3 regions of the Nocardia sp. NBC_00416 genome follow, and region 2 is predicted to be linked to each of the others. Evidence: riboswitches for the same ligand, from Rfam matches in the RefSeq annotation. Region 2 holds a riboswitch; each other region holds the start of a gene.
What was found. A riboswitch is a leader RNA that binds a small molecule or an ion and turns the genes downstream of it on or off. The one in region 2 is predicted to bind S-adenosylmethionine.
Positions count from the first base shown of each region.

Region 1: another riboswitch for S-adenosylmethionine. It lies ahead of OG804_RS21220 (rhodanese-like domain-containing protein); the one in region 2 lies ahead of metX (homoserine O-acetyltransferase MetX).
Region 3: another riboswitch for S-adenosylmethionine. It lies ahead of OG804_RS08480 (aminotransferase class V-fold PLP-dependent enzyme); the one in region 2 lies ahead of metX (homoserine O-acetyltransferase MetX).

Region 1 covers NZ_CP107932.1:4,932,024-4,936,806, forward strand. The annotation lists gene OG804_RS21210 (FAD-dependent oxidoreductase) at 1-1,161, opposite strand, end outside; gene OG804_RS21215 (Rv0361 family membrane protein) at 1,391-1,861, shown strand; SAM riboswitch class IV at 1,926-2,038, shown strand; gene OG804_RS21220 (rhodanese-like domain-containing protein) at 2,056-2,472, shown strand; gene OG804_RS21225 (O-succinylhomoserine sulfhydrylase) at 2,469-3,680, shown strand; gene OG804_RS21230 (HAD-IIA family hydrolase) at 4,313-4,783, opposite strand, start outside.
Region 2 covers NZ_CP107932.1:6,159,288-6,164,070, reverse strand. The annotation lists gene OG804_RS26640 (NADP-dependent isocitrate dehydrogenase) at 1-1,194, opposite strand, end outside; SAM riboswitch class IV at 1,470-1,580, shown strand; gene metX (homoserine O-acetyltransferase MetX) at 1,835-2,980, shown strand; gene OG804_RS26630 (DUF3017 domain-containing protein) at 3,011-3,256, opposite strand; gene cycA (D-serine/D-alanine/glycine transporter) at 3,450-4,783, opposite strand, start outside.
Region 3 covers NZ_CP107932.1:2,095,340-2,100,122, forward strand. The annotation lists gene OG804_RS08475 (GNAT family N-acetyltransferase) at 1-588, opposite strand, end outside; gene OG804_RS08480 (aminotransferase class V-fold PLP-dependent enzyme) at 692-2,005, opposite strand; SAM riboswitch class IV at 2,052-2,165, opposite strand; gene OG804_RS08485 (NtaA/DmoA family FMN-dependent monooxygenase) at 2,198-3,589, opposite strand; gene OG804_RS08490 (ABC transporter ATP-binding protein) at 3,650-4,783, opposite strand, start outside.

The DNA of each region.
Region 1 (4,783 bases), 1.2 Mb from region 2:
CGTTTCGTTCGCATCGCCCTTGGTGTGACCGATGAGCCCCACCGGCCCGCGTTTGATCCAGCCGGTCACATAGGTGCCGGGCAGGTAGCGGGCGGCGCCGTCGGCGTTCTCGTCGACCAGTACGCGACCGGCCTCGTTCGGGATCACACCCGCCTGGTCGTCGAACGGGAGCTCGGAGATGTTCTGGGACAGATAGCCGACGGCCCGGTAGACCGCCTGCACATCCCAGTCCTTGAACGTCCCGGTGCCCTTGACATTGCCGGTGCCGTCGAGCTGGGTGCGCTCGGTACGCAGGCCCACGACCTTGCCGTCGGAGCCGACGATCTCGGCGGGAGATTCGAAGAAGTGCAGGAACAGCTTGTGCGGGCGGTCGCCCTGGTCCCGGATCGCCCACTGCTCCAGGGTGTTGGCCACCATATCGACCTGCTTGGAATGGCGGCGGGCCGCTTCGGAACCCTCGTCGTAGTCGATGTCCGCAGGGTCGACGATGACCTCGATCGTGGGCGAATGGTCGAGTTCGCGCAGCTCCAGCGGGGTGAACTTGGCCTGAGCCGGCCCACGGCGACCGAATACGTGCACCTCGACGGCCTTGTTGCCCTTGAGGCCCTCATAGACGTTCGGGGGGATCTCGGTCGGGAGCAGTTCGTCACCGGTCTTGGCCAGCACCCGCGCGACGTCCAGGGCGACATTGCCCACGCCCAGCACCGCGACCTTCTCCGCGTCCAACGGCCAGGTGCGCGGCACATCCGGGTGCCCGTCGTACCAGGACACGAAGTCGGCCGCACCGTAGGAACCGTCCAGGTCGATACCCTGGATCGGCAGCGCCCGGTCGGCGTTGGCTCCGGTGGAGAAGATCACCGCGTCGTAGAAACGGCGCAGATCCGACAGCGTGATGTCGGTGCCGTAGTCGATATTGCCGAGCAGGCGCACCTGCTCCTTGTCCAGCACCTTGTGCAAGGCGGTGACGATGCCCTTGATCCGCGGATGGTCCGGCGCCACGCCGTACCGGATCAGCCCGAACGGGGCGGGCATCCGCTCGAACAAATCGATCGAGACGTCGGCATCCGACTTCATCAGAGCATCGGCGGCGTAGATCCCGGCGGGCCCAGCCCCCACGATCGCGATCCGAAGCGGGCGGTTCGCTTCCTTCTGCTCGGTCATCAGTTACGCGCACCCTTATCGGTCGAAAGAATCACTGGCGTTGGTGTTAGCTTAGGCTAAGTTGACGCGTGGCTCGTATACGCCGTTGTCGCGCCGGTTCGCGGGCGGCTACTCGCCGTACGTCTTCCCACGTCGCCGCGGCTGCTGCCGTGCGGCAATGCGCGGTCTGCCCCGATTCTATCGGGGTGGGGCCGCACAGCCGATCCGGGGACCAGGGATGATCGTAGGCATGAGCAATGGCGGACCCGCCGACGAGCCGGCAGCCACCGAACCGGACGGCCCCGAGGACCCCCGCACGATTTGGCCGTTCATCGTGGCCGCGGTGATCGTGGCGCTGATCCTCGGCGGTGTGCTCATCGCCGGACTGGTGTCGCCCGTTGAGAAAAATGTCACAGATTCCGATCGGATCGCCGGAGCGGTCCGTGATTTCGCCCAAGTGAGCAACCGCTACGGGGTGGAACCCCCACGCGAAGCGGTCTGCCCAGGCTTCGTACCGGCCCGCTCACCACTGGCCGGGCAACTGAAGCCCGGCGAAACCGGGAAAGACATCGAAATCACGAAATTCGGGCCCGTCGACATCAACGGCGACACGGCGACCATCGAAGTGACCAGCCGAGTCGAGGGCGAGGAGAAGACCGCGGCCTGGTGGCTGTTCCTCTCCGACGGCGACTGGCAGGTGTGCAACCAGCCGGTCGAATGATGTCATCAGTGGCGTCAACCGAGGTTTGACACGGCCCGACCCCGCCGGGCAATCTTTTGGTTTGGGTCATGAGTGCCAGCGCCAAGCCCCGGCTCGCTGGTCGGCAACCCTCCTCCGCGGTGGGGTGCTCCGGGTGACGACCTGGCGCGCATCGAACCGATGCGGCAAGTGCGGATTCGCAGGAGGTGCCACGTATGAGTTACGCAGGGGATATCGGCTCGCAGCAGGCATGGGAACTGCTGACCGGTAATCCGGACGCAATCCTGGTGGATGTGCGGACCGAGGCCGAATGGAAATTCGTCGGAGTCCCCGACACCAGCGCGATCGCCAGGCCGACGCTGCTGGTGGAATGGGTGGACACCACCGGCGCCCGCAACACCGAGTTCCTGAACCAGCTGCGCAGCGCGCTGGCCGACCGGCCCGCCGACGCGCCCGTGGTCTTCCTCTGCCGGTCCGGCCAGCGGTCGGCACATGCCGCCGACGCCGCGACCGCGGCGGGTATCGCGCCCGCCTACAACATCAGCGACGGGTTCGAAGGTCCGCTCGACGAACACGGGCATCGCGGCATCGCCGGCTGGCGGGCCCACGGGCTCCCGTGGCGGCAGTCATGATCAACGGCGGCTCGTTCGAACGCCCGCTGCCCGAAGGCGTCGGGCCCGCGACGCTGGGCGTCCGCGGCGGCCTGAGCAGGTCGGGATTCGACGAGACCTCCGAGGCCCTCTACCTGAACTCCGGGTTCGTCTACTCCAGCGCCGAAGCCGCCGAGGCCGCGTTCACCGGCGAGAACCCGCACTATGTGTACTCCCGCTACGGCAATCCGACCGTGACCACGTTCCAGGAGCGGATGCGGTTACTCGACGGCGCCGAAGCCTGTTTCGCGACCGCCAGCGGTATGGCCGCGGTATTCGTCGCACTCGGCGCGCTACTGAAGGCAGGCGACCGGCTGGTGGCCGCACGCAGCCTGTTCGGATCCTGTTTCGTGGTGTGCAACGAGATCCTGCCCCGCTGGGGCGTGGAAACGGTGTTCGTCGACGGTGAAGACCTCGACCAATGGGAAGCGGCGCTGTCCGAACCCACCGCCGCGGTGTTCTTCGAAACCCCCGCCAACCCGATGCAGACCCTGGTCGACGTGCGCAAGGTCTGCGAACTCGCGCACGCCGCGGGCGCCAAGGTGGTGCTGGACAATGTCTTCGCCACTCCGCTGCTACAGCGCGGATTCGAACTCGGCGCCGACGTGGTGGTCTACTCGGGCACCAAACACATCGACGGCCAGGGCCGCGTACTGGGCGGCGCGATCCTCGGATCCGAGGAGTACATCGAAGGTCCGGTGAAGACGCTGATGCGGCACACCGGACCGGCGCTCAGCCCGTTCAACGCGTGGACGCTGCTCAAAGGGCTGGAAACCATGCCGCTGCGGGTCCGGCAGTCCGCCGAATCGGCGCTGCGCATCGCACGCTACCTCGACGAGCATCCGGCGGTCAGCTGGGTGCGGTACCCGTTCCTGGAATCCCATCCGCAGTACGACCTGGCGAACGCGCAGATGAGCGGCGGCGGCACCGTAGTGACCTTCGAGCTCGAAGCCGCGGCCGACGCAGCCAAGAAACGAGCGTTCGAAGTGCTGAACGGGCTGCGGATCATCGACATCTCCAACAACCTGGGCGACGCGAAAAGCCTCATCACCCACCCGGCGACCACCACCCACCGGGCCATGGGGCCGGAAGGACGCGCCAGCATCGGACTGTCGGACGGGGTCGTCCGAATCTCGGTCGGCCTCGAGGACATCGAAGACCTGATGGGCGACCTGGACCAGGCTCTGTAATTTCTGCCCCGCCTTCGGCGGGGCGGGTCGGGGCCCTTGTTAACCCCGACCTCGGAGGTGGGCTATCCGGACGGGGCGAGAGGTGGGGGCGGACCTACTTCTTGGTCGGTGTGGGTAGGTACACGACCCTGCCAGTGCTCGATGGTCGCCGATCTATGGTCGGCGGTGCGCATGCGCTCGGTTGCTGCGCTCCTTCGCTTCGTCGCTCCAGAACCGGGGCGGGCCCCGACCTCGGAGGTGGGCTATCCGGACGAGGCGAGAGGTGGGGGCGGACCTACTTCTTGGTCGGTGTGGGTTGGTTCACGACCCTGTCAGTGCTCGATGGTTGCCGATCTATGGTCGGCCGGTGCGCACGCGCTCGGTCGCTGCGCGCCTTCGGTCTGTCGTTCCAGAACCGGGGCGGGCCCCGACCATGAATGCTGGCCTTGTGAGGTGGGGTGAGTGATTTGTGGAGGTTGAGGACGACGCCCGAGACTCGCGCCTGCGGCGCATGCGCTTCGGGCGCTGACCAGCGGGCCGGGCCGCAACCTTTGTGGACCTCGCTGGACTCGGTGCAGGGAGGGTGCGGCCGCTCTTTTATTGCGCTCGTCCGGCCGAGTAGGCGGTTGCTCACGTTCGGCGCGCAGATCGGTTCATCCGAGGCGGTCGCCCGGTTCGGGGAAGGGGGTCCGGACTCGGCCCACCAGGTCGGCTACCGAGTTCAGGACCATGGTCGGCCGGTAGGGATAGTGTTCGATCGAGGTCCGGGTGGAGATCCCCGAGGTGACCAGGATGGTGCGCATACCGGCCTCCATCCCCGAGATGACGTCGGTGTCCATCCGGTCGCCGATCATCACGCTGGATTGCGAGTGGGCGTCGATCCGGCGCAGTGCCGAACGCATCATCAGCGGATTCGGTTTGCCGATGTAGTAGGGGTCGCGGCCGGTGGCCCGGGTGATCAGGGCGGCCACCGAACCGGTCGCCGGCAGTACGCCGTCACGGGACGGACCGGTCGGGTCGGGGTTGGTCGCGATGAAACGCGCGCCTCGCTCGACCAGCCGGATCGCGGTGGTGATCGCCTCGAACGAGTAGGTGCGGGTCTCGCCGAGCACCACATAGTCGGG
Region 2 (4,783 bases):
CGCGTCGAGCGCCGCGAGGAACTCCTCGGTGGTCAGGTAACCCTGATCCCCACCGACCAGCGCCGCGAGGTCCTTGGTCATCTGACCGCCTTCGACCGTCTTGATGACGACATCCTCGAGCGTCTGCGAGAAACCGATCACCTCGGGGGTGTTGTCCAGCTTGCCCCGGTGTTCGAGGCCGCGGGTCCAGGCGAAGATCGACGCGATCGGGTTGGTCGAGGTCGGCTTGCCCTGCTGGTGTTGGCGGAAGTGCCGGGTGACCGTGCCGTGCGCGGCCTCGGCCTCACAGGTCCGGCCGTCCGGGGTGAGCAGCACCGAGGTCATCAGACCGAGCGAGCCGAAGCCCTGCGCGACCGTATCGGACTGCACGTCGCCGTCGTAGTTCTTGCAGGCCCAGACGTAGCCGCCCTCCCATTTCATGGAGGAGGCGACCATATCGTCGATCAGCCGGTGCTCGTAGGTGAGACCGGCCGCTTCGAACTGGGTCTTGAACTCGGCCTCGAAGACTTCCTCGAAGGTGTCCTTGAACATGCCGTCGTAGGCCTTCAGGATGGTGTTCTTCGTCGACATGTAGACGGGGTAGTTCTGCTGCAGCCCGTAGTTGAACGAGGCGCGGGCGAAGTCCTCGATGGACTTCTTGAAGTTGTACATGCCCATCACGACGCCGCCGTCTTCCGGCATCTGCACGACCTCGTGCACGATCGGCTCGCTGCCGTCCTCCGGGGTGAAGGTGAGGGTGACGGTGCCGGCCTCGAAGACCTTGAAGTCGGTGGCGCGGTACTGGTCGCCGAAGGCGTGGCGGCCGATGATGATCGGCTTGGTCCAGCCGGGGACCAGGCGTGGAACGTTGGAGATGATGATCGGCGCACGGAAGATGGTGCCGCCGAGAATGTTGCGGATGGTGCCGTTGGGTGAACGCCACATCTTCTTGAGACCGAACTCTTCGACGCGGGCCTCGTCCGGGGTGATCGTCGCGCATTTGACGCCCACGCCGTGCTCTTTGATGGCATTGGCGGCGTCGACGGTCACCTGGTCGTCGGTTTTGTCGCGGTACTCGATGCCGAGGTCGTAGTACTCGAGGTTCACGTCGAGGTACGGGTGGATCAGCTTGTCCTTGATGAACTGCCAGATGATCCGAGTCATCTCGTCGCCGTCGAGTTCTACGACGGTACCTTCAACCTTGATCTTGGACATGGATCTTCGTGTCCTCCTAAGACTGGTGCCCTCATTGCACGGCCAGGCGAACACGCTTGTGAGCGGACCCCAGCTGTCCAACAGACAACGTATACATCTCGCGTTGTCCACGAGACGTCTGGTGTAACCAAGACGAGCGTACTGCTTGGGGTGGTCCCGCGGTGCAGCCAGCCCCGGTGGTGAGATCTCACACGGTGAACCGCGCCACAAGATTACCCGGTACCGGCATATACCGATTTCTATCCCTCGCGACCGCCCCGCTACCATGTTGAGCAGGTCATGAGCGCCAGCGCCAAGCCCCGGCTCGCTGGACGGCAACCCTCCTGATGCGGTGGGGTGCTCCGGGTGATGACCGGGCCCCCGAAAGCCGGGAGCAAGCGCACGTCAGGAGGTCATCGATTGTGCCGGTTTCCGGCCGCGGTGATCGCGGCGTTCTCACGATTCGACGAGAAACCCCCCATTCTCTGGAGCACGATATGACCGATGGCAGTACCCCCGGCCCGACCGATGTCCGAGCGACCGGCCGCAGACCGATGGTCGCCGTCGGCGGCGCCGTTTCTCGCCCAGCCGGGTCCTCGGCGGCGATTCATACGCTCCGGGTATCACGACGCAACCCGGTAGGCGCGACGGAAATCATCGCGTGAAGGTGGGCACCGAACGAACCACGACCCGGTCGGTGGCGCAGTTACCACCACCCGACGGCACTCTCGGCGTCATCGATATCGGCGGTCTGACCCTGGAGAACGGCGCCCGGCTGCCGGAGGTCCGGCTGGCGGTACAGCGCTGGGGGGAGCTGTCACCCGCCCTGGACAATGTGGTGCTGATCGAGCACGCGTTGACCGGGGACTCGCATGTCATGGGCCGGGCCGACGCCGACCATCCGCAACCCGGGTGGTGGAACGGGATGGTCGGGCCGGGAGCGCCGATCGACACCGACGAATGGTGCGTCGTCGCGACCAATGTGCTCGGCGGCTGCCAGGGCAGCACCGGTCCGGCGTCCCGGGCGCCGGACGGCGCGACGTGGGGCTCACGGTTTCCCGACATCTCGATCCGCGACCAGGTGAACGCCGAGCTGAAGCTGTTCGACGTGCTCGGTATCGACCGCCTGTCCGCAGCGATCGGCGGGTCCATGGGCGGCATGCGCGTACTGGAGTGGATGCTGCTCGCACCCGAGCGTCTGGCCGCCGCGTTGATCCTCGCGGTCGGCGCGCGCGCCACCGCCGACCAGATCGGCACCCAGACCACCCAGATCGCGGCGATCACCAGCGACCCGGACTGGCAGGGCGGCGACTACCACGGCACCGGCCGGGTTCCGCGGGCCGGTATGGGCATCGCGCGGCGGATCGCCCATCTCACCTACCGCACCGAGGTCGAACTGGACAGCCGGTTCGCGAACAGTCCGCAGGACGGTGAGGACCCCTGGGACGGCGGCCGGTACGCGGTGCAGAGCTACCTGGAATACCAGGCCGAGAAGCTGAGCCGGCGTTTCGACCCGGCCACCTATGTGCTGCTGAGCGAGGCGATGAACCGGCACGACATCGGCCGCGGCCGCGGTGGTGTCGATGCGGCGATGAGCTCCACCGCGGTGCCGTGCATCGTGGGCGGTATCGATTCCGACCGCCTGTACCCCCTGCACACACAGCGGGAACTGGCCGAGGGACTGCCCGGCTGCCGGCATTTCGAGGTCATCGCCTCCCGGGACGGCCACGACGCGTTCCTCACCGAGGCCGCGGCGATCGGAAAATTGCTCACCCAGACGATGAACCTGGCCCGCGCCGACCACTGACGCCGCACCACCACCGTCGCGGCAGCGCGGTCAGCCCACGCCGAGGGTGTTGATGGTCGCCGCGAGGAACACGATCGAGCCGCCCAGCAGCGTCAGCGCGCCGACATCGAACGGCCTGCTGCGCACCGCGAGCAGACCGACCCGCACGGTCGGCAGGCACAACCGGAACGCAGCCGCGATCAGAGTCGCGCCGCCGAAGAACAACGCGCCACGGCGCCAGCGGTCCTGAGCGACGAAGACCACCGCGATCAGCACCACCACGGCCACCACGACCATCGGCAGGTGGCAGCGGAGGAAACCGGCCCAACGGCTGCCGGTGCCGGGATCGTCGGCGGTCGTAGTCTCGGCGTCGGTCACGGTGGCGATTGTTCCAGATCCTGCCCGCCCCGGTAGCGCTGGTCCCGGACGACACCGCGAGGCCGGCTACGCGTCGGCGCTGACGGCGCCGCCCGGGACGGAACCGATCCGATCAGCGCAGCGCGGCCAGTTCGGCTTGCACCTTGTCCCGGTGCTGGGCGCGCAATGCCTCATGATGCGGGCTGCGCCGCACCACCAGGTAGGCGATGCCCAGCACAGCGAACCAGATCGGGGTCACCAGCAGGGCCTGCAATGTGTCGGTCTCCTGGGTGAGCGCCCAGACCAGGAACACGAAGAACGCGAGCACCGCCCAGACCATCGGGACTCCACCGGGGAGTTTGAACGTCGACGCGGCATGCAGCTGCGGCCGGCGCTTCCGGTAGACCAGATAGCTGACCAGGATCATCGTCCACACGAACATGAAGCACAGCGACGAGATGGTGGTGACCACCGTGAAAGCCTCGACGATCGACTGCCCGGCGTAGAGCAGCACCACCCCGATCAGCAGGAACGCGCACGAGAAGCGCAGCGCGTTGGCCGGGACGCGGCGCGGGGACAGCTTCCCGAACAACGCGGGAGCGTCACCGTCACCGGCCAGGCCGTACACCATCCGCGAGGTCGAGTAGATACCCGAGTTCGCGCTGGAGGTGGCGCTGGTCAACACGACGAAATTGACCACGCTCGCCGCGATGCCGAGCCCGGCCAGCGAGAACATCGCCACGAACGGGCTGGCATCGGCCGACACCTCCCGCCACGGGGTCACCGCGCAGATCACGATCAGCGCACCGACGTAGAACAGCAGCACCCGGACCGGGATCGAGTTGATCGCGCGGGGCAGCGTGCGCTGCGGCTCCTTGGCCTCGGCGGCGGTGGTACCCACCAGTTCGATGCCGACGAAGGCGAAGACCGCGATCTGGAAGCCGGCCACGAATCCCATGGGTCCGGTCGGGAAGAAACCGCCGTCGTTCCACAAGTTGGCCAGCGCGGCCGTGCTCCCGTTATCGCCGGTGAAGCCGGTGATCACCATGACCAGACCGGTCACGATCAGCGCGCCGATGGCGATCACCTTGATCAGCGCGAACCAGAACTCGGTCTCACCGAACGCCTTCACCGTCGGCAGGTTCAGCACCAGCAGGACGGCGATGCAGACCAGCGCGGGAATCCACAGCGGCAGGTCCGCCCACCAGTACGAGACGTATCCGGCGATCGCCACCACATCGGCGATACCGGTGACCACCCAGCAGAACCAGTAGGTCCAGCCGGTGAAGAACCCGGCCCACGGGCCGAGCAGGTCACCGGCGAAATCACTGAACGATTTGTACCCGGAGTTCGACAGCAGCAACTCCCCCATCGCCCGCATGACGAAGAAGAGGAAGAAGCCGATGATCATGTAGACGAGGATCACCGAGGGACCGGCCAGCGAGATCGTCTTACCCGACCCCATGA
Region 3 (4,783 bases), 3.3 Mb from region 2:
CCGCATCAGTTGCTGCAATCGCCACCAGTGGGAGGGCCGGTCGATGGCGCCGGTCCACGATACGTCGGCGGTGGCATAGATCTTGGCGGGAACCTCCCAGCCGTCGGCGGGCGTGAGCAACCGGACCGGTCCCGCGGCGGGCACGGTGTCACGGAAGCGGGCCCGGCGGACATCGATCTCACAGCGGGCCGCCGACCCCGCCACGCCGTAACCGAACCGCTCGTAGATCCCGCCCTGGGTGGCACGCAGCGACGCCACGACCTCTCCGCGTTCGGCGATATCGGTGAGTTGCCGGCGCAGCAGCGCGGACGCGATGCCCTGACGCGCGTATGTCGACAGCACCCCCACATGGGTCACCGCCGCATGCGGCAGCCGTGCCCCACCCGGCGCCACCAGCCAGCTGGTGTAGGAATTGACCGTTCCCACCAGTTCGCCGGCGACGCGGGCGCCGAGTGTGCGCCCGAGTTCGTTCAGCCCGTCCCCGGACTCCGCCGACAGTGGCGGCACCCCGACCATCGCGGTCCGGAACACCTGCTGCGCGGCACGCAGATCCGCTGCGTCGGTCAGTATGTCGATATCGATGGGCATATCGGGTCACCCCCGTCGTGAGTCGGATTCGGTAGGGACGCTCGGGCTCGCTGCCTCGTACAGCGGCCCGCGGGTCGCGACCCTTGTCCTATCGGGCACGGCTTCAAATCGTGCACGGCCCCGCCCCGGCGGCCGTTGCCGCGACCAGACCCGGGCGGGTCTCCGGAACCGGATCCCAGCGGCCGCCCGCACAGGCGTAGTCCCACCGCGGTCCCCGGGTGACCAGCGCGTGCACGGCGGCCAGGAGCCGGTCGATATCGGCGGCCGTGGAACCGAGCCCGATACTCGCGCGCAACGCGGCGTCGAGACCGAACCGCGCCAGCAGCGGGTGCGCGCAGAAACGGCCGTCGCGCACACCGATCGCGTGTTCCGCGGACAGATAGGCCGCGACCTGTCCGGCATCGAATCCGTCTACGGTGAAGGCGACGATTCCCACACAATCGGCGCTGTCCGGCCAGATCCGCAGACAGCGCACCCCCGCGATGTCCTCCAGTCCGGTCCGCAGCCGGTGGGTGAGTGCCTGCTCGTGCGCTTGCGCCGGACCGGCGAGCTCGGTGAGCGCCTCGCAGGCGGCCGCCAGCGCCGCGGCGCCCAGCACATTCGGAGAACCCGCCTCGTGCCGGTGTGGGGCGGCGGCCCAGATCGCAGTCTCCCGGGTGACCGCGGTGACCGCGCCGCCGCCGGCCAGATAGGGGGGCGCGGTGTCGAGCCAGTCGCGGCGGCCCACCAGCACACCGGCGCCGAACGGCGCGTACAGCTTGTGACCCGAGCAGGCCAGGTAGTCGATCCCGGTGGCGCACAGGTCGATTCGGCGGTGCGGGGCCAGTTGCGCCGCGTCCACGAGTATCCGCGCACCGTACCGATGCGCGAGTTCGGCCAGGCGCTCCAGCGGCAGCACCTCACCCGTGACATTGGACGCCCCCGTCACCGCCAGCAGGGCGGCGGGTTTCGCGCACAGTTCGGCGGTCAGCCGGTCGATCGTCTCGGCGAGGGTATCCGCCGCGGGCACCACCCGGCGGCCGTGCCGGTCCCAGGGCAGGTAGTTCGCGTGGTGTTCGATATCGAGCACCACGGTCTCGCCGGGGACGCATCCGGCGAGCAGGTTCAACGAGTCGGTGGTGTTGCGGGTGAACACCACCTCTTGATCGTCGGCGCAGCGCAGGAATCGGCGCACCGACTCCCGGGCCGCCTCGTAGCACTGGGTGGAGATCCGGGACGCGTAGCCCGCGCCGCGATGCACGCTCGCGTAGTAGGGCAGCAGCTCGGCGACCCGCGCGCCGACCTGCTCCAACGCCGGCGCGCTGGCCGCGTAGTCGAAATTGGCGTAGCCGCCGGTCCCGCCCTGCACCAGCGGTACCCGCAGGTCGGCACCGGACACCCGGGCCGGGGCGCAGGTCGGGTCGTATACAGCGGTCATCACGCAATCCCTTCGATCGAGGGACTCCGGATCGGGGAGTGAACGGAGCCCGCGCTTGCCGCGCTCGGGCGAGCAGCGGCCAGGTCGTCACCCGGGGCACCCCACCGCGGAGGAGGGTTGCCGGCCAGCAAGCCGGGGCTTCACGCTGGCACTCATGACCTGAGGCGAGGTTGTCAGAGGCTCACCGACTTGTCAACTCGAACCGGACCGGTGCGCGCCGACGGGCTCGTCGGGCACAGACCGGCGCACCGGATCCGCCGATTCCGGCGACCGATCCCGGCGCGAAGCCCCCAACTGATCTCGGAAGGTCCGGGCCCCGGGCAGGTAATCGTCATGGAAAACCTTGTGGCGCTGCAATTCCGGGACCACATGGTCGACGAACTGCGCCAGGCCGTGCGGCAGGATGGGCGGCTGGATACTGAACCCGTCCACCGCACCGCGGTCGTGCCAGTCGATGATCGAATCGGCTATCTGCTCGGGAGTCCCGATCACCACTTGATGACCGCGACTCGTCCCGAACTGCTCCTGCAATTTCCGGAGCGTGTTCCGGCCGCTGTCGATGAGATCGCGCAAGGTCTGGTATCTGCCCTGCTGTCCTTGGAAGCCGGTCGCCGGAAGTGCGGGCAGGATCTCGTCGTAGCCGTATCCGCTCAGATCGAGCCCGGTGAAGGTGGCGATCTGCCGGGCCACTTGAGCGGGCAGAACGAGTTCCTCCAGTTCGTCGTACAGCTTGCGGGCCTCGGCCTCGGTCGAACCGATGAACGGCCACAACCCGGGCAGGACGCGGACATCGCCGGGTGAACGCCCCGCGTCCCGGGCCGCGCCGCGGAGCGCGTCACGGAAGGACTTCGCCTCCTGGAACGTCTGCTGCACCGTGAACACGACCTCCGCGTACCGCCCGGCGAACTCGATACCGGCCGGTGACCTCCCCGCCTGGACGATCACCGGTCTGCCCTGCGGCGACCGGGGCAGGTCCAGCGGTCCGCCGAAGGTGAAGCGCCCGATCCGGCTCGGTTCGGTCGCCACCCGGTCCTGATCGAGATACCGGCCCGACGCGCGATCACGGACCACCGCGCCGGGCTCCCAGGAGTGCAGCAGATGATCGACCGCGTCCACGAGTTCGGCCGCCGCGCGGTATCGGTCGTCGTGCTCGGCCAGCCGCGCCGACCCGAAGTTCCGGGCCTCGTGGTCGGAAGTCGAGGTCACCACGTTCCAGCCGAATCGGCCGCCGCTGAAATGGTCGAGGGTGTTGATCAACCGGGCGAGGTGGTACGGCGGGTAGAAGGCCGTGGAGATCGTCGCGACCAGTCCGATGCGTTCGGTGTGCTGGGACAGCGCCGCGAGTGTCACCAGCGGTTCGAGGTTGCTCACCCCGTTCAGCGCTACGTTCGGTGAGAACGCGAGCGTATCGGCGAGGAAGAACGCATGGAATTTGCCGCGTTCGGCGATCCGCACCAGGTCGACATAGTGGGCGGGAGTCAATTCCGCCGCCTCGTCCGGCGCGGCCGGATGCCGCCACGATGCCGCGTGATGGCCGGCTCCCATGACGAACGCGCTGAGGATCAGCCCGGGTCGGTGTGCCACAGATTCACCTTCTCGTTGTGCTCGGACTTTTTTCGGATACTTCGGGCTGCCGGGCGGCCCTCACGAGATCCGCGGGACGGCGTCGAGCAGCTCGCGGGTGTACTCGTGCCGCGGCTTGTCGAAGACCTCCACCACATCGCCCTGCTCCACGATCCGGCCGTCCTTCATCACCAGCAGCCGATCCGCGATCTGATGTACGACACCGAGGTCGTGGGTCACGAAGACGAAGGTCGTCCCGTGCTCGGCCTGCAACTCCTGCAGGAGGTCCAGGATCTGCGCTTGAACGGAGACATCCAGGGCCGATACGGGCTCGTCGCACACCACGATTCGCGGGGTGGGGGCCAGGGCCCGGGCGAGCGCGACCCGTTGACGCTGGCCGCCGGACAGGAACTGAGGTTGCCGATCCAGAATCGCGCCGGGCAACCGGACCCAGTCGAGTGCCTCGCGGATCCGCCGCCGCCGCGCGTGTTCGTCCGGATAGGCGCGCAGCAGTGATTCCGCGATGATCTGCTCGACCGTGTATCGAGGATCGAACGAACTGAGCGTGTCCTGCGGCACCAATTGGACCTGTTCGCGCCTGCTACGGCGTTCGCTCTCGCGCAGCGAACTCCACGGCCTCCCGTCGAGCCGGATCTCACCCGAGGTCGGCGCGACGAGTCCGAGAATCGCCTTCACCGTCGTTGTCTTCCCGGAGCCGGATTCGCCGACGATGCCGAGTGTTTCGCCGCGCCGGACGGTGAAACTCACATCGTCGACGGCGGTGACCACGACGCGGCTCCGGCCGGGCCGCCCGTAGGTCCTGGTCAGGTGCGAAACCTCGAGGGCGGTATCCCCGGCGTCCACGGTGTGCGCGGGAATCCGCACCCGTGGAAGAGCTCCGGCGCCGTCGGCCGCCGCGCCGATCGAGCTCAGCGCGAATCCGCGTGTTTCCCGGGTGGGGACCGCGGCGATCAACTTGCGCGTATAAGGGTGCCGCGGCGCACGGAGCACCTCCGACGTCGGCCCCGACTCGACCACTTCGCCGTCACGCAGCACCAGGACGCGATCGGCGATACCGGAAACGACCGCGAGGTCGTGGCTGACCAGCACCAGTCCCGCACCGGCCGCGAGCCGCGACCGGAGCACGCCGAGAACCTGGCGCTGCACAGTGACGTCGAGCGCCGTGGTCGGTTCGTCCGCGACCAGAACCCGCGC